DNA from 3 places in the Mesorhizobium sp. M0244 genome. Region 2 is predicted to be linked to each of the others. Evidence: riboswitches for the same ligand, from Rfam matches in the RefSeq annotation. Region 2 holds a riboswitch; each other region holds the start of a gene.
What was found. Region 2 has a riboswitch for thiamine pyrophosphate ahead of thiC (phosphomethylpyrimidine synthase ThiC). Riboswitches for the same ligand answer to the same signal wherever they lie in the genome.
Positions count from the first base shown of each region.

Region 1: linked by a shared signal. The riboswitch ahead of thiB (thiamine ABC transporter substrate binding subunit) and the one ahead of thiC (phosphomethylpyrimidine synthase ThiC) in region 2 are both predicted to bind thiamine pyrophosphate.
Region 3: linked by a shared signal. The riboswitch ahead of thiC (phosphomethylpyrimidine synthase ThiC) and the one ahead of thiC (phosphomethylpyrimidine synthase ThiC) in region 2 are both predicted to bind thiamine pyrophosphate.

Region 1 is NZ_JAMYSE010000002.1:40,457-46,633, forward strand. Features, by position in the region: gene NKJ08_RS02445 (ABC-F family ATP-binding cassette domain-containing protein) at 1-1,683, opposite strand, end outside; gene NKJ08_RS02450 (thiamine diphosphokinase) at 1,699-2,343, opposite strand; TPP riboswitch at 2,471-2,585, shown strand; gene thiB (thiamine ABC transporter substrate binding subunit) at 2,629-3,642, shown strand; gene thiP (thiamine/thiamine pyrophosphate ABC transporter permease) at 3,894-5,513, shown strand; gene thiQ (thiamine ABC transporter ATP-binding protein) at 5,510-6,177, shown strand, end outside.
Region 2 is NZ_JAMYSE010000010.1:124,252-130,428, reverse strand. Features, by position in the region: partial or broken gene thiC (phosphomethylpyrimidine synthase ThiC) at 1-1,604, opposite strand, end outside; TPP riboswitch at 1,709-1,825, opposite strand; gene NKJ08_RS10670 (ISAzo13-like element transposase-related protein) at 2,491-2,847, opposite strand; gene NKJ08_RS10665 (SRPBCC family protein) at 2,774-3,295, opposite strand; gene NKJ08_RS10660 (ArsR/SmtB family transcription factor) at 3,276-3,638, opposite strand; gene NKJ08_RS10655 (TetR/AcrR family transcriptional regulator C-terminal domain-containing protein) at 3,558-4,037, shown strand; gene NKJ08_RS10650 (NAD(P)/FAD-dependent oxidoreductase) at 4,291-5,613, opposite strand; gene NKJ08_RS10645 (ABC transporter permease) at 5,625-6,177, opposite strand, start outside.
Region 3 is NZ_JAMYSE010000048.1:241-6,417, reverse strand. Features, by position in the region: gene NKJ08_RS24170 (EAL domain-containing protein) at 1-342, opposite strand, end outside; gene queC (7-cyano-7-deazaguanine synthase QueC) at 1,282-1,980, shown strand; gene queD (6-carboxytetrahydropterin synthase QueD) at 1,980-2,336, shown strand; gene queE (7-carboxy-7-deazaguanine synthase QueE) at 2,333-3,064, shown strand; partial or broken gene NKJ08_RS24150 (Ros/MucR family transcriptional regulator) at 3,197-3,638, shown strand; TPP riboswitch at 4,408-4,524, shown strand; partial or broken gene thiC (phosphomethylpyrimidine synthase ThiC) at 4,628-6,177, shown strand, end outside.

The DNA.
Region 1 (6,177 bases), on a different contig from region 2:
CGGATCGGCGATGTTGTTCTCCAGCCGCGAGATCGAGGCCGACACCGCCTCGATCTTCTTGGGCAGCGATTCCAGGGCGAATTTCTGCTTGAACGACAGTTTCTTCGCCGGGCCCTTCGGCGCGGCCGCTTCGCTCCTAGTTGCCGCTTCGCCGTTTTCTGGCTTCGGCCGCGCCTTGCGGTCGTCCAGCCTGGTGCCGCCGCGCTGCGCCAGCATGTCGGAATAGCCGCCGGCATATTCGATCCAGCGGCCGCCGCCTTCCGGCGCGATGATGCTGGTCACGGTGCGGTCGAGGAAATCGCGATCGTGGCTGACCAGGATCACCGTGCCGGCAAAGCCGGCGACCAGTTCCTGCAGCAGCTCCAGCGTCTCCATGTCGAGATCGTTGGTCGGCTCATCGAGCACAAGGAGGTTTGCCGGCCGCGCCAAAACGCGGGCGAGGATCAGCCGCGCCCGCTCGCCGCCCGAAAGCTCGCGCACCGGCGTGCGCGCCTGTTCCGGCTTGAACAGGAAGTCCTTCATGTAGGACACGACATGCCGCTGCTCGCCATTGATGACGAGGTTCTCGCCGCGCCCGTCGGTCAGATACTGCGCCAGCGTCTCCTGCGGGTCGACGGCTTCGCGCTTCTGGTCGAGCGTGGCGATCTCCAGATTGGTGCCGAGCCGCACCGTGCCTGCGTCCGGCTTCAATTCGCCGGTCAGCATCTTCAATAGCGTCGTCTTGCCGGCGCCGTTCGGCCCGACCAGGCCGACGCGATCGCCGCGCTGGATGCGGGTCGAAAATCCCCTGACCACGGTCAGATCGCCAAAGCTCTTCTCGATGTTCTTGGCTTCGATCACCAGTTTGCCGGATTCGGCGGCGTCGCTGGCTATCATCGTCGCCGCACCCTCGGCGCCGCGATGGCCGCGAAAGCGCTGGCGCATGGTCTGCAACTCACCGAGCCGGCGCATGTTGCGCTTGCGCCTTGCCGTCACGCCATAGCGCAGCCAGTGCTCCTCGCGCACGATCTGGCGGCCGAGCTTGTGCTGCTCGCGCTCTTCCTCCTCCAGCACGATGTCGCGCCATTCCTCGAAATAGGCAAAGCCCTTGTCGAGACGGCGGGTCTGGCCGCGGTCGAGCCAAATTGTGGCGCGCGACACGCGTTCGAGAAAACGCCGGTCATGCGAGATGACGACCAGTGCCGAGGAGGTGCGGGCAAGCTCCTCCTCCAGCCATTCGATAACCGAAAGGTCAAGGTGATTGGTCGGTTCATCGAGGAGGAGAATGTCGGGCTCCGGCGCCATGACGCGGGCGAGCGCGGCGCGCCTCGCCTCGCCGCCGGAGAGATCGTTCGGCCGTTCCTCGCCGGATAGGCCGAGATGCTCCATCAGATAGGTGGCGCGGTAAGGATCGTCGGCCGGCCCGAGCCCCGCCTCGACATAGGCGCGGACAGTCGCAAAGCCGTCCATGTCGGGCATCTGCGGCAAGTAGCGCACGGTCGCCGATGGCTGGCGGAAGACTTCGCCGTCCTGTGGTTCGATCAGCCCGGCGGCGATCTTGAGGAGCGTCGACTTGCCAGAGCCGTTGCGGCCGACCAGGGCGATCTTGTCGCCAACTGAGGCCGTCAGGGCGGCACCGTCGAGCAGCGGCGTGCCGCCAAAGGTCAGCTTTATCCCGTCGAGATTGAGAAGCGGCGGCGCCATGTCAGCTTTCTGGGCTCAGCTTTCCGGAAGAGGGTAGGGATGCGCGAGCAGCAGCGCGCGGCCGCTGGCCAGCGCGATTTCGAGCCGGCCCTTGACCTCGTTGGAAATGGTTAGCGACGAGCCGAACGCAACCTCGACATCGTCGAGCGGCCATTTGGCGCCGGTGACTGTCAGGCCGGCGAGATCCGAAAAGCCGAGCACCGAAAACAGCGTGCCGTCGACATAGTCGAAGCCGGTCTTTCCAGGCAGCAAAGGAATGCCTTCCTGTGCGCCGCTGGTCAAAAGCACTTCCGTTCCGCCTTCCGCCAGCCGGACGCTCAGCGCCAGATGCAGGAAGATGTGGTCGGTGCGTTTGCCGCCGAAGGCGCCTGCGAGCACAAGGCTGGTCGCACCGCGTTCGAGCGCGGCGGCGATAGCGAGTTCACCGTCGGTCTTGTCCTTTTCAGCGGGAAACACCTGCCGTGGCACGGCGGCCAGATCCTCCGGCAAATCGGCAGGCACGGAATCGAAATCGCCGACCCAGAGTTCCGGCCTCAGGCCCAGCATACGGGCATGGCCGATGCCGGCATCGGCGGCAATGACGCGCGTGCCGGCGACCTGGCGGTCGAGCAGCGGCGTGCGGATGAGATCGCCGCCAAGCAGGATGGTGAATGTGCTCATATCTCGTGGCCCTTACCAGCCCTGCCCCGGAAACGGAAGATGAAACGGCAGACGAAACGGAAGGCCGCGCTTTGGATGCCCGGCAAACTTCCGCTTGCGCGGCACTTCGGCCGGGCCTATGTGTCGAAACGCTCTAACGGGGTGCCGGACGCGATCTTCGCGGACCGGCTGAGAGGCAAGACTGCCAACCCGCTGAACCTGATCCGGTTTGTACCGGCGGAGGGATTAGACGTTTCGGACAGCCCGACGCCTCAATTCCTTTCAACGCGAACGAAGGAGGCGCCGATGCGCAGTTTTTTCCACTCTCTTGTCTCGATTGTCCTGCTTGCAGCATCCGCGCTCGCCCTGCCAGGGCAGGCATCGGCACAGGATAAGCTGACCGTCTATACCTATGAAAGCTTCACCGCCGATTGGGGTCCGGGACCGGCGGTGAAGAAGGCTTTCGAGGCCGAGTGCGGCTGCGTCGTCGAATTCGTCTCGGTCGCCGACGGCGTCGCGCTGCTCAACCGTGTGAAGCTGGAAGGCGCCGCGACCAAAGCCGATATCGTGCTTGGCCTCGATACCAATTTGACCGCAGATGCCAAGGCAACCGGCCTGTTTTCGCCGCATGGCGCCGTGTCGGACGTCAGCGTGCCGGGCGGCTGGAGCGACGGTATTTTCGTGCCGTTCGACTATGGCTATTTCGCCGTCGTCTACGATACCGAAAAACTGAAGAGCCCGCCGAAGAGCCTCAGGGAATTGGTCGAGGGCGATGCCGGCGACAAGATCGTCATCCAGGATCCGCGCACCTCGACGCCGGGCCTTGGCCTGCTGTTGTGGGTCAAGTCGGTCTATGGCGACAAGGCGCCGGAAGCCTGGGCCAAGCTCAGGGCAAAGGTGCTCACGGTAACGCCGGGCTGGAGCGAGGCCTACGGCCTGTTCACCAAGGGCGAGGCGCCGATGGTGCTGTCCTACACCACCTCGCCGGCCTATCACATGGTTGCCGAAAACACCGAGCGCTACCAGGCGGCGTCCTTCGAGGAAGGCGAATATCTGCAGATCGAGGTCGCTGGGATCACCACCAAGGGCGCGAAGAATCCGCTGGCGGAAAAGTTCATGGCCTTCATGACCGGGCCGAAATTCCAGGACGTCATTCCCGAGACCAACTGGATGTTCCCGGCCGGCAAGACCGACAAGCCGCTCAACCCGGCTTTCGACAAGCTCGTCAAACCGACCAAAACCTTGCTGTTCAGCTCGGAGGAGGTGGCGGCAAATCGCAAGGCTTGGGTCGACGAGTGGCTGGCGGTGATGAGCAAGTAGGCTTTCACCGACGAAGATGTTCGCTCTACGGCGCCCCCCTCTGTCCTGCCCTCTTTGCCAAAGCTTGGCATCTCCCCCACGAGGGGGGAGATTGGCCGTCATTTCGGCTTTCGCCAATCTCCAACGTTGCAGGACTGAGCGAGGCGCGGACGCTGCCGATCTCCCCCCAAGTGGGGGAGATGTCCGGCAGGACAGAGGGGGGCGCGAAGGAACGCCGTCCTCGCTAAGAATCTCGAATCTGGCGGTCTAGCGTGCAACGCGCGTCATCATCGGACTCCCGCGTCACCGCTGGCACAGTCGCGCTCGCCGCCATCGCGCTGCTGATCGGCGGCGCCTTCGCAGGGCTCGTCCTGGAAGCCGCACGCGACCCTTCCGGTGCTGTCTCGGCTTTCGATTCCTATCTCTTCCGGGTCACCCGTTTCACGCTCTGGCAGGCTCTGTTGTCGACCCTGCTCTCCGTCGCACCAGCGCTGTTCGTCGCGCGTGCCCTGTCGCGGCATCCACAGTTTTTCGGGCGAGGCTTTATCCTGCAGCTTTTCGCCGTGCCGCTGGCGCTGCCGGCCATTGTTGCCGCACTCGGCGTCTTGGCACTCTATGGCCGCGCTGGGTTTTTCGCCGGCATGCTCGGCGCGATTGGCGGCCAGAGCTGGCCCGGCATCTATGGTCTGTCGGGCATTCTCGTCGCCCATGTCTTCTTCAACCTGCCGCTGGCAACGCGGCTGTTCCTGGAAGCGTTGCAGACGGTGCCGGCCGACCAATGGCGGCTGGCGAGCCAGCTTGGCATGGGCGCGGCGCCGGCCTTCCGGCTGATCGAATGGCCAACGCTGCGTGCGGCCCTGCCGGGCATCGCCGGGCTCGTCTTCATGCTCTGCATCACCTCCTTCACCATCGTGCTTACGCTGGGTGGCGGGCCGCGTGCGACGACGCTGGAGGTTGCTATCTACCAGGCGCTGCGTTTCGACTTCGACCCGGCGCGGGCGGTGACGCTGACCTTGCTGCAAATTGCCCTGACCTTTGTCGTGGTGCTGGCATTGACGCGGCTTGGCGCCAATATGACCGGCGACGCCAATCTGCCGGTTGCGCCGCGCCGGTATTTTTCAGCTGGTGCGGCCGAGACCGTGCTGAACGCGCTGGTGATCGGGCTGGCACTGCTGTTCGTCGCCGGGCCGATGGCGGCCACGCTGGCGGCCGGGCTTGGCGCCGATCTCGGCCGCCTGGCCGGCGAGAGCGCGGTGCGGCAAGCGACGGCGACCAGTGCCATGCTCTCCCTCTTATCGGCGCTGCTCTCCTTGGCGTTGTCGCTGTCGCTGGTCATGGCGCGCCGGGCGCTGGCACTCACCCGGCGGACCGGCAGGCGGACGCTGCTCGAACATCTGGCCGACACCGGTGCGGGGTTCGTCCTGGTGGTGCCGCCCATTGTCATCGGTGCCGGCTGGTTCCTGCTCCTGCGCACCGTCAGCGATGTCTTTGCGATCGCCCCTGTCATGGTGGTTGCGGTCAATGCGGTGATGGCGATGCCGTTCGCCATCCGCGCTATCCGCCCTGCCTATGACGCGGCGAGCGAACGCCACGAACGGCTCTGTGCACAGCTTGGCATCTCGGGCTGGAACCGGTTGCGGCTGGTCGACTGGCCGTCGCTGCGGCGGCCGCTCGCCACCGGCTTCGCTTTCGCCATGGCGCTGTCGCTCGGCGATCTCGGCGTCATTGCGCTGTTCGGCAGCGATTCCGTGCAGACCTTGCCCTATCTGCTGCTGGCGCGCATGGGCAGCTACCGCACCGAGGATGCGGCCGGGCTGGCGCTGCTGCTCGGCCTTGTCTGCCTGGCACTGGTGCTGACCGCGGACTGGCTGGGAAGGAGAGAGAAATCATGATGCCGATCAGCCCGGAACGGTCCATTTCGGTGGAAAAAAGCGCGGCCGTGCGGCTCGACAATGTCTCGTTCAGCTATGGTGAAACGCCGCTTATATTCGACGTCGATTTCCCGGCGTCGGAAATCACCGCCATCATGGGGCCGAGCGGTTCGGGAAAGTCGACGCTGCTCAATCTGGTGGCCGGTTTCGAGGTGCCGCGGTCGGGCCGCGTGCTGATCGGCGGCGCCGACGTCAGCACTGCGCCGCCTTCAGAGCGGCCGGTGTCGATGGTATTTCAGGAAAACAACTTGTTTGCCCATCTTTCCCTCGAGCAGAATGTCGGGCTCGGCCGCTCGCCTTCGCTCAGGCTGAACGACGCCGATCGCGCCGCAATCGCCGCAGCGCTGAAGCGCGTCGGCCTTGCCGGCAAGGAAAGCCGGCTGCCGCGCGAACTCTCGGGCGGCGAGCGGCAGCGCGTCGCGCTCGCCCGGGTCCTAGTGCGCGACCGGCCGGTGTTGTTGCTCGACGAGCCGTTCGCTTCGCTCGGACCGGCACTGCGCGACGACATGCTCGACCTGGTGGCCGACGTCCATTCGGAGCAGCGCATGACGGTGCTATTCGTCACGCACCAGCCGGACGATGCGCGCCGTATCGGCCGAAACATGGTTTTCCTGGATGGTGGCAC
Region 2 (6,177 bases):
GCGGTTTCGGGGTCGAGCGACAGGTTGAACTGGTCCTCCCAGCGGAACTCGAAGCGCGCGCGGGAAAGGGCATCATCCCTGATTTTCGCCGCCGGATGACCCTTCGCCAGGTCGGCGGCGTGGGCGGCGATCTTGTAGGTGATCACGCCGGTCTTGACATCGTTGCGATCGGGAAGGCCGAGATGCTCCTTGGGCGTGACGTAGCAGAGCATGGCGGTGCCGAACCAGCCGATCATGGCAGCACCGATGCCTGAGGTGATGTGGTCGTAGCCCGGCGCGATGTCGGTCGTCAGCGGCCCCAGCGTGTAGAACGGCGCCTCGCCACAGACAGCGAGCTGCTTGTCCATGTTCGCCTTGATCTTGTGCATCGGCACGTGGCCAGGGCCCTCGATCATCACCTGGCAATCCTTCGCCCAGGCGATCTTCGTCAGCTCGCCGAGCGTTTCCAGCTCGGCGAATTGTGCTGCGTCATTGGCGTCGGCGATCGAGCCGGGACGAAGACCGTCGCCGAGCGAGAAGGACACGTCATAGGCGCGGCAGATGTCGCAGATCTCCGCGAAATGCTCGTAAAGGAAGCTTTCCCGGTGATGGTGCAGGCACCATTTGGCCATGATCGAGCCACCGCGCGAGACGATGCCTGTGACCCGGTCAACGGTCAGCGGGATGTAGTGCAGCCGCACGCCGGCATGGATGGTGAAATAGTCGACGCCCTGTTCGGCCTGTTCGATCAGCGTGTCGCGGTAGACCTCCCAGGTCAGGTCCTCGGCGATGCCGCCGACCTTTTCGAGTGCCTGGTAAAGCGGCACCGTGCCGATCGGCACCGGTGAATTGCGCACGATCCAGTCGCGGATGTTGTGGATGTTGCGGCCGGTCGACAGGTCCATCACTGTATCGGCGCCCCAGCGGACCGCCCAGACCATCTTTTCGACCTCTTCGGCCATCGACGAGGTGACAGCGGAGTTGCCGATATTGGCATTGATCTTGACCAGGAAATTGCGGCCGATGATCATCGGCTCGCTCTCTGGGTGGTTAATGTTGGCGGGAATGATTGCCCGCCCGCGCGCCACCTCGTCGCGCACGAACTCCGGCGTGACGAAGTCGGGGATCGCCGCGCCGAAAGCCTCGCCGTCGCGCTCAAGCTTGCCGTGCAGGATCTCGCGACCAAGGTTCTCGCGGATGGCGACGAACTCCATTTCGGGCGTGATGATGCCGGCGCGCGCATAGGCAAGCTGGGTCACCACCTTGCCTGATCTGGCCCTGAGCGGCCGGTTGCGAACGGGAAATTCCGGCGTCAGGCGCTCGCCAGCGGCGAATCCATTGTCTTCCGGCCGGACATGGCGGCCGTCATAGGCTTCGACATCGCCACGCGCCAAAATCCATTCGTGGCGAAGTCGGGCGAGGCCTTTTTCGATGTCGGTTTCGACAGTCGGGTCGGTATAGGGGCCGGACGGATCGTAGACGGCGACAGGCGGTTCGCCCGCCGTCGGATGGACGGAGATTTCGCGCATCGGCACCCTGATCTGCGGATGGAGGACGCCGGACTTGTGGATTTTCCGAGAGGCGGGCAGCGGTCCCGTCGACACCGCGGGGGTGAGGGCATTCATCTTGAGGCTCCTTTGCTCATGCATTGGAGACCCAGTTCTGTGCCGGAAGGATGAAAAGACGCTTTGGTCGACCTGCTCGAAACAGGACCTCGGGCACGAACTCCCGCAAAGCGCTTGCACCGTCCCTACGCCAGTATGAACTGGATCAGGTTCAACGGGTCACTGCGCCGCGAAAGCCAGCAGTATCTCAGCCCCTTGCCGGGACTCCCCTGGTGAATGCATCGAAATTGAGCTGGCCAGCGCTATCTTGTCAAGCGCATTCGGGCCGCGGCGGTGATCGTCGGGCGATCAAACCGGGCAGAAAAGCTCGCGCAGGCGTCGGGACAAGTCCCTGAATATACCGCGCGGACGGTACTTTCTGCGAGTGTACCGTACTGGGGAGGAGTCCGTCGGTCTGCCGAAAACGCCGATAGTAGGCGATAGATGGATTCCCTCGGGCAGCCGAAATTCGTCAATCAAAAACCAAATTTTTGACGGTTATGCCTGACGGCAGCTGCGCAGAGCGCAAACAAATTGCTTCGCGAGATCAATGGGTTATCATGGGTTGAAACAATCGAGTGGGAATGACGGGGATAGCGTCGGATAGATTTGGATAGCGTTGCGTAGTCTTGTGATCGATAGCATGCGAATGACACGGATAGTCAGCCGTATCAGCCGGAGAATCGGGGCGTACGGTCTCAGCCTCACGACGTTTGTAAGAGCCGATCGGCTCAAGGTCACTCGATGATGTCATGATCAACTCTATGGACGCATTCAGGACGAGGACGTCGTAAGCGGGAACACGTTGCCTCTACGGGGCGTCGAGCATCGCGATAGCGCAATGTCAATTTTCCAATCACGCGCACGACCAACGCCAACGGTACTAACAAGGGAATTTGCGCCATGATCAAATCCGGCGTTCCATGCGCGATCTGATGACGTAGTCCCACTCGCCGTGAAACTCTTCGCACTCGACCTTCAGTTCTCGCAGTTCCTTCTTTGAGATATTCTTGCCGATGGGATAGCGCCGACGATCGAGTCGGACGCGCACGACGAGACCAACCTCGGTTGGTCGTGTTGCCAATGGGGTTGATGATGGTCTCGTAGGTCCGCAGAGGGCGGCGACGACCTCGTCGGGGTTCTCTTCCGCGTAGTGAAGAGCCAGGCGGCCGACCGCGAGATCGACGACTTCATGACCGCCCCACGCTCGCGCCCAGCGTGACGAGAAGCTCGTCCAGTTGCTCGAACGTCTCGCCCATCGCATCCGCCGCCCCGGTGCCGGCAGCGTCGAGAGCTTCCTTCGAGGGATAGAGTTCGTGCATGACCAGCAGCGTCTTGCCACCTTTTTCCTCGAAGGTCACCGTGGTGACGGGTCCACCGTCACCACCTTCGTCATTGGTCCAGACGAGGCGCGAGTGCGGTGTCACTTCGATATACCTACCGAAGAACTCGTCAGGGTTTGAGCCATCGTGGCCGAACACCAAACGGTACCTGCCCCCGACACGAACATCCATCTCGCAGGAACGCAGGAACATGCCCATCGACTTCGGCGCCCACCACTGCTTGAACAGCTCGGGCTTGGTCCACGCCTCGAACACGATGCGCGCCGGGCCGTTAAAGGTTCGCGTAACGACGAGCTCACGCTCGGACTTGCGTTCCACCGTCGTGCGGTTCTTCATGGGGGTGGGCTCACTATCTCTTCTTTCGTCCATCGACTTTCTCCTTCCGTTTCAATTCCTCGACAACCTTGTCCAACTCGTCGAAGCGTGCGTCCCAGAGCTGGCGGTACCTCTCGATCCATGCCGCCTCTTCCTCCAGTCCGCGCAGGCCGAGCTTGCAGGTCCGCACGCGCCCGACCTTCTCCGTGGTGACGAGCCCCGCCTGCTCCAAGACGCTGACATGCTTCTTCATGCCCGTGAGGGTCATGTGGAACTTCTCGGCAAGGTCCGTGATCGAAGCGTCTGCACGCCCGAGTTGCTCCAGAACGCCGCGTCGGTTGGCGTCCGAGAGCGCGGCGAACGAGGCATCGAGGCGGGGCCGGAAATACTGAACCATGTGGTTCAGTATTTAACACGCGGATTGGCGGCATGCAAGGGGAAGCCGAGCGCGCGCTGCGTTGCCGGCCGCCTTGTGCTCACGCCGCGCGTCATGCAACTGCGTCGCCTGGTGATCGGCGAGGTCGGCCGTTTCCCTGAACTGGCGAGGGCGCTCTTTGAGGGCGGACCCAGGCGCGCAATAGCGGCGATGGCAGTGCTGTTCGAGCGCTTGGCCGAGCGCGGCCTAATTGCGATCGATGATCCAGCTGCCGCTGCTTCCCAGTTCAATTGGTTGATTATGGGCGAGCCATTGAGCAGCGCCATGCTGTTGGGTGACGAGGCGATTCCAAAGCCAGCGGAGCTTCGACGACACGCCGCAGCCGGCGTGCACGTGTTCCTTGCGTCGTACGGCAAGTGAGGCACGCCACGGCGGTGAGCGGATGTCGGTCGCAATCAAACGGACCGCTCGGTCTTGGTTGACGGTCTTTCTCCGGCGCCAAGCGGGTCGCGATTCGTCGCGGCGCTATCGAAAGCCGACCGATCGATGCCGATAGTCGCTGAAATCGAGCGGATTTGGCGCAAATTTTTGACGGATCGAGGAGCGCATACCCTTGTCTGCCAGTGCCAGACTCAGGTCCGAAGGCGTCGCGAAATCTTCCATTCGATCCTGGCTAGGCGTGGGGTGGGAGTTGAGACCCGCTAGCCTTTGCCCGCAGCCAGTCCGAGACGCGATAGTATCGTAACATCGCGGCCGGAGCGAACGACATGAAGAAGGGTGCCCGCCGGAGCGGTTCGAGTTTCAGCGAAAGGTCTTTTTCAGGAACGCCCTTCGCCCATTCGCCGAGTATGCCGCCGAGCATGCTTCCGGTAGGCACGCCGCGACCGGATAGCCCCGTCAACGCGACGACGCCCGGCGCGAGTTGATAGAATCTCGGGATGGTGCGCTTCTGCATGTCCAACTCGCCGAACCAGAAATACTCCCATCTCAAGTCGCTGCTGAGCTGCGGATGGAGCCAGCGCAGGCGGTCGGACATGAGGCGATGCGTAAAGGCCAGGTCCCGGCCGCGCCGGCCCATCGGGAACATCGAGGCGACGATCCGTCCCTCGGCGTTGTACTTGTAGACAAAGATGTCGCCGCGGCCGTCATGCATCGTCGTGTCGCGCGGCAGGATGGTTTGGCGTTCGCTGGCGGTCAGCGGTTGGGTGGCGGCGACAAACACCCTCTGGATCCTGTAGGTCCGGTCGAGGCCGGGCCATCCGTCGACGGTGTAGGCGCCGGTCGCAAAGATGACCTTGTCGGCGACGACGGTTCCTTCGCCTGCGTGCACTGCCCAGGCACCATCCGGTCGCACGACATCGCGGACCGGCGACCCAGTGTGGATTGTGCCACCTTCCTCCATGACGGCACGTGCTAGGCCTCTTGCATATCCCAATGGATTGAGGTGACCGGCCTCGGAATGAAACCAGCCGCCATAATATCGCGGGCTGCCGGTCATCTCCTCGCTCGCCTGCCTGTCGAGCACCCGCGTCTTGGCGCCGACGGCATTGTATTGCTGCGCCTTTGCCTCGAGCTTGGCGACAGCGCCTGGCGTAAGCGCGCCCATGACGTAGCCGTTCTGTTGCCATTCGCAATCGATGCCATAGCGCTCGATCATCCCAGCGACTTGTTTGTTTGCCCCTGTCTGCCGGGCGATCAGCCGTTCGGCCCACGGCTCGCCCAGCATGGCACGCAGTTCGGGCAGGCTGTAATGGGTGAAGGTTGGCGTACAGTGGCCGGCATTGCGGCCCGAGCCGCCGAACCCGATCTCCTGGGCTTCGAGCAGAACGACGTCTATGCCGTCACGGGCGAGATCGAGTGCGGTGGTCAACCCGGTGTAGCCGCCGCCGACGATGCAGACGTCCGCCCGCCTGCGTCCTTGCAGAGGGCTGGTCTCTGGCGCCGGCGGCGCGGTCGCATACCAGAGCGAGACTTCAAACGGCGAAAACCTTGCCATTCCGGGCGGCCTCACAGCATGTCGCTTCGTGCGTCGAGCGCATCGCGCAATCCGTCGCCGATGAAGTTGAAACTGGTGACCGCCAGTGTGATTGCGGCACCAGGAACGATTGCCAGCCACGGCGCGCTGTCGAGATATTGCTGGGCGCCGTTCAGCATGTTGCCCCAACTCGGCAGCGGAGGCTGGATGCCGTAGCCGAGAAAGCTGACATAGGCTTCCAGAAGGATGGCGCGGGCAACGGTAAGCGTGGCCGCGACGATGATCGGACCGATCGCATTGGGCAACAGCTCGCGAAACATGATGTGGCTGTTGCTGAGCCCGAGCATGCGGGCGGCGACGACGAAGTCGCGTTCGCGCAACGAACGCACTTCCGCCTCCACGATGCGCGCGATTTCCATCCAGCTCGTTGCCGCGATGATCAGGGTGATCATGATCGGGCTCGGCTTGATGAAGGCCGCCATCGCCAGCAGCAGGAAGATGTTGGGAAAGGACAGCATCGCGTCGACGAAACGCATCAGTACCGTGCCGATGCGGCCGCCGAAGAAGCCGGCGGCGATCCCGAGC
Region 3 (6,177 bases), on a different contig from region 2:
CCCGATTAAATAGCCTTGAGCTTCATCGCAGCCGACGCGACGCAGATAGTCGAGCTGTTCGGAAGTTTCTACGCCTTCAGCTGTTACCTCAATTCGAAGCTCATGCGCCAGCTTAATCAATGATCTTACAATCGCTGCGCAGTCGGCATCAGTCAGCATATCCTGGACAAAAGATCGGTCGATCTTGAGCCGCGAAAGAGGCAGTTTGCGAAGGTAAGTGAGTGGGCGCCCTCTGACGGTTTGGATGCCCACCAACTCCTGCGGTGCCCGTCTGCGGCGAAATTCGAAGATACCGAAAACCGCAACGCTCCCTTGCGAAACCGCCGACCTAACGTGGTCCATGTTCGCTATCCGAGCGAAATCGTGACCCGTTCTGTCTGGCCCTAGTTCCGCTTCAATCTGGCCTGCGCGATGTCGAGGAAATGCTGCGATCGCGGGATCGTCGTTCCTACGAGAGCATCCGCCGATGGTGCCGAAAACATGGCCCTGATTATGCGCGCCGCATACGCCGCACGGCGCCGACGAAAGACCGTCTCGACACCTCGCGGTGGTCGAGGAAGCGTGGGATCCGGAGGCATCGCACCCATCGGCTGCAGTCAGATGGACCGCTAGAAGGAAGCGGCGGGCAGGAACATGTGCCTTTGCGACGAGGGGACGATGGAAGCGGCGCCTACCATGGGTGCTGCGCCAAAGCCGGCGTGGGCGGTAGGGCCGACTGCGTTAGGATTGAAAGCTGCCCTTTGTCGAGCCGTCAGATGACGGGCTGCGCATGGAGGATTCCGGCCGAACAACATTGTAGTTCGGATCGCACCCATACTGACAATCCACGCCGAGTTATTCCGCCACAAATCCCCAATTGACCTCCGGATAAACTCTACGCGTCGGATCACGGCGGCCGGGACAGCGAAGCAGAACTGAAAGCAAGCCCAGGTGTGATCGAGGTGACCGTCAGCGCCTGCAAGCGGCCCTTGGCCAGCGCCGATGGCTACCTGACCCGGGCGTTTCTTTCGCCTCTCATCGCAGCTTCAAGGTCCGCGGCCAGAGGGCGCCGCGCTATCGACGGTCGACGGCGACACAGTCAACACTAGCTGCTTCTGCCTGTTGGTCACCCAATCGCGCATAAAGGACAACTTGCGCAGTATTCCCTTTGGGCGCCACGAGCCGCAGAATCGTTGCGTTAAATTGCACCTTACGCATTCACAAAACCGCCCCCTTGGAGTACTGGGAGCGCAGAGAAATCTCCGGTCGCAGCCTTACCCGGTCAAAACAAGGACTCAAACCATGAATGCCCTCATCATCTGCTCCGGCGGATTGGACTCTGTTTCGCTCGCTCACAAGGTGGCGACCGAGCAGAAACTTATTGGCCTGCTTTCGTTCGATTACGGCCAAAGGCACAAAAAGGAACTCGGTTTTGCCTCTATCTGCGCCAAACGGCTGGGTGTTCCGCACCAGATCGTCGAAATCCGCGATGTCGGCCGCAAGCTGAGCGGCTCGGCGCTGACTGATAATGTGGACGTGCCCGACGGGCATTATGCCGAAGACTCCATGAGGATCACGGTGGTGCCGAATAGGAACGCCATCATGCTGGCTATCGCCTTCGGGGTTGCCGCCGCGCAGAAGGCCGATGTGGTGGCCACTGCCGTCCATGGCGGAGATCATTTCATCTATCCCGATTGCCGGCCCGCATTTGTCGATGCCTTTCAGACGATGCAGAACCATGCGCTCGCAGGCTATGCCGATATCCGCCTTTACGCTCCCTATGTGAATATGTCGAAGGCTGACATCGTCAGCGAGGGGGCAAAGTACGGTACGCCGTTCGAGGCGACTTGGTCCTGCTACAAGGGCGGCGCACGTCATTGCGGTCGCTGCGGGACATGCGTCGAACGGCGCGAAGCATTCGATCTGGCCGGCATTGCCGACCCGACAGATTATGAGGACGCAGACTTCTGGCTCCACGCCATCCAGACAAGGAGCGCGTGATGTTCCGCATTACCAAAGAATTCCACTTCTCGGCCTCGCATCAGCTCACCTCCTTGCCGCCAGATCATCAGTGCGCGCGTCTGCATGGCCACAACTATATCGTCGTGGTGGAGCTTTCAGGTGGCGAATTGAACGAACATGGCTTTGTGCGCGACTATCATGACCTCGCCGCACTGAAGCATTACATCGACGAGACGCTCGACCATCGTCACCTGAACGACGTGCTGGGGCATGACCAGGTCACGGCGGAATATCTCGCCAAACACCTCTACGACTGGTGCAAGGTGCGGCTGCCACAAACCTCCGCCCTGCGGGTGAGCGAGACGCCGAAAACTTGGGCGGAATACCGGCCATGACGTGCGTGTTGGATCCCGGAATTCGCGTGAGCGAGATTTTTGGGCCGACCATCCAGGGCGAAGGCATGCTGATCGGCTTGCCCACGGTGTTCGTAAGAACGGGCGGGTGCGATTATCGCTGTTCCTGGTGCGACAGCCTGCATGCGGTGGACAATCGCTTCCGCCATGAATGGAAGACCATGTCCACAGACGCGATCTGGCAAGAGGTCAATTTGCTTTCGGGTGGCCGACCAGTGATGGTGTCGCTCTCAGGAGGCAATCCGGCTATCCAGCCGCTCGGCGCGCTGATCGAACGCGGGCATCGTGAAGGCTACCGCTTTGCATTGGAAACCCAAGGCTCCGTGGCCAGAGACTGGTTCGCCGAGCTTGATGTCCTGGTTCTAAGCCCAAAGCCGCCATCGAGCGAAATGACGACCGATTGGACTGCGTTCGAGGCGTGCGTCGAGGCGGCGCGGGATAAGCCGCAAATCGTGCTCAAGCTCGTCGTGTTCGACGAAACAGACTACGGCTATGCCAAGGATGCCGCCGCGCGCTATCCGCAACTGCCCGTTTATCTGCAGCCTGGCAATCACACGCCGCCACGCCCTTATGGCGAAGAAGTTGATATGGACGGCATAATGAAACGCATGGAATGGCTAATAGAAACAGTGACCTGTGATAGATGGTTTGACGCGCGCGTCCTGCCGCAACTTCATGTTCTGCTCTGGGGCAACAAAAGGGGCGTCTAGCCCGCGCAGTGCTAGGGTGGCCCTGCGTCACCCCTGCATTTGGAGAAATCACGTCAATCGTAATTGAGACCCGATCAGTTCAGCACACTACAGCGCACAGCAAGTGGCACCACTGCTTAGGCGAAACCGCCTCTGACAGAAGAAGCCGGCAACAACATTGACGCCCTCATCGAGTTCACCGCTGATGTCGTCTCAGCATATGTCTCCAACAATCCGGGTGCCGGTAGGCGAGCTCCCTGCCCTGATCGGCCAAGTGCACGCAGCCCTGAAAGGCACGATCGGCAACGTTTCCGCAGAAATGCCGGACGCTCTCAAGCCTGCTGTGTCGATCAGGAAGTCGGTGACACCGAACTACCTCATCTGTCTTGACGACGGGAAGAAATTCAAATCGCTGAAGCGCCATCTGTCGACCCACTACGGGCTGACGCCGGACGACTATCGCGCCAAATGGGGTCTGCCTTCGGATTATGCCATGGTCGCGCCGAACTACGCCGCCACCCGCTCGGCCTTGGCCAAGACAATGGGTCTCGGCCGCAAACCGAACGAGCCGGAAAAGCCGGCGGCGGCAAAGTAGTCCCGCAAGAAGGCCGGAGCCTGAGTTAATCGCTCGAGGTTCCTTATGGCGCGGAGCAGCCATCGGCATAATCTGCCCGGAATATGAAAGGCGGGGTCAGCCCCGCCTTCCGTTGCAAAACAGCCGGGTTTCACAGGCAATCGCGAAGGCTTGCAGCACTGCTGACGGATCCCGGTTGGGTATCTTGCCGCGGCTGGCTAACATTAGTTGTGGGGTGGTCGACGCGGCCGTGGGAGCAGCATTGTTGGGATGTGCACGAAGCCCGCGTCGACCGAGGTCATTAGCCGCCTCGGTCTCCTATGCCGAATAAGACAGGGGGCGGAACCTGCTCAAACGCGCAATCGAACTTGTGCACGCCTATATATTTCGCACGCCTGAATTGAAAAGGAACCGTGCGTGGTCCGATTTGAATCAAACCGATGTGGTCCCTGACATTCAGTCGGTCTTTACCATTGGCTGCTAACTTTCGCGTAGCGGCAAGGTTCTGAGTACCGCGCAAGCCAAAAGGCTCGCTCCAGAAACGGAGCGGGCCTTTTTTTGCGTCATTTTGGGAAACGTACTCCAAGGATTGCTGCTGGCCTACAGGCTGGGCGAAACGGTCGAACGTGGCTGATCTGTTCGTGGACCCGCAATCGGTCCGACCTTATGCGCGACCGCCGCGGCCTCGTCAGAGTCATCGGTCGCGACTTTCCGCCCGCTTTGATTGCCCGCCGATCACCGCCGCAGCTCGAACGCACTTGACAAGATAGTTCCGGCCCGCTCAATTTGAGGTATTCACCAGGGGAGTCCCGGCAAGGGGCTGAGATACTGCTGGCTTTCGCGGCGCAGTGACCCGTTGAACCTGATCCAGTTCATACTGGCGTAGGGACGGTGCAAGCGCTTTGCGGGAGTTTACGCCCGAGGTCCTGTTTCGGCAGATCGCTAGAAGCGTCTTTTCATCCTTCCGGCACAGAACTGGGTCTCCAATGCATGAGCAAAGGAGCCTCAAGATGAATGCCCTCACCCCCGCCGTGTCGACGGGACCGCTGCCCGCCTCACGCAAGATCCACAAGTCCGGCGTCCTCTATCCGCACATCAAAGTGCCGATGCGCGAAATTGCCGTCCATCCGACGGCCGGCGAGCCGCCCGTCATCGTCTACGATCCGTCCGGCCCCTATACCGACCCGACTGTCGAAACCAGCATCGAAAGAGGTCTCGCCCGACTTCGCCAGGAATGGATCTTGGCGCGCGGCGATGTCGAGGCCTATGACGGCCGCCATGTCCGGCCCGAAGACAATGGATTTCTCACGGGCGAACGCCTAACGCCGGAGTTTCCAGTCCGTAACCGGCCGCTGAGAGCCAAGGCCGGCAAGGCGGTGACACAGCTTGCCTATGCGCGCGCCGGCATCATCACGCCAGAAATGGAGTTCGTCGCCATCCGTGAGAACCTCGGCCGCGAGATCCTGCACGGCAAGCTTGAGCGCGACGGCGAAGCCTTCGGCGCGGCGCTTCCCGATTTCGTGACGCCGGAATTCGTGCGTGACGAAGTGGCGCGCGGGCGGGCAATCATTCCCGCCAACATCAATCATCCCGAAAGTGAGCCGATGATCATCGGCCGCAATTTCCTGGTCAAGATCAATGCCAATATCGGCAACTCCGCTGTCACCTCCTCGATGGCCGAAGAGGTCGAAAAGATGGTCTGGGCGATCCGCTGGGGCGCCGATACGGTGATGGACCTGTCGACCGGCCGCAACATCCACAACATCCGCGACTGGATCGTGCGCAACTCGCCGGTGCCGATCGGCACGGTGCCGCTTTACCAGGCGCTCGAAAAGGTCGGCGGCATCGCCGAGGACCTGACCTGGGAGGTGTACCGCGACACGCTGATCGAACAGGCCGAACAGGGCGTCGACTATTTCACCATCCATGCCGGCGTGCGGCTGCATTACATCCCGCTGACCGTTGACCGGGTCACGGGTATCGTCTCGCGCGGCGGCTCGATCATGGCAAAATGGTGCCTGCACCATCACCGGGAAAGCTTCCTCTACGAGCACTTCGCGGAGATCTGCGACATCTGCCGCGCCTATGACGTCTCCTTTTCGCTCGGCGACGGCCTTCGTCCCGGCTCGATCGCCGATGCCAACGATGCGCCGCAGTTCGCCGAGCTGGAAACGCTTGGCGAGCTGACGAAGATCGCCTGGGAGAAGGATTGCCAGGTGATGATCGAGGGGCCTGGCCACGTGCCGATGCACAAGATCAAGCAGAACATGGACAAGCAGCTCGCCGTTTGCGGCGAGGCGCCGTTCTATACGCTTGGACCGCTGACGACCGACATCGCGCCGGGCTACGACCACATCACCTCAGGCATCGGTGCTGCCATGATCGGCTGGTTCGGCACCGCCATGCTCTGCTATGTCACGCCCAAGGAGCATCTCGGCCTTCCCGATCGCAACGATGTCAAGATTGGCGTGATCACCTACAAGATCGCCGCCCATGCCGCCGATCTGGCAAAGGGCCATCCGGCGGCGAAAGTCAGGGATGATGCCCTTTCCCGAGCGCG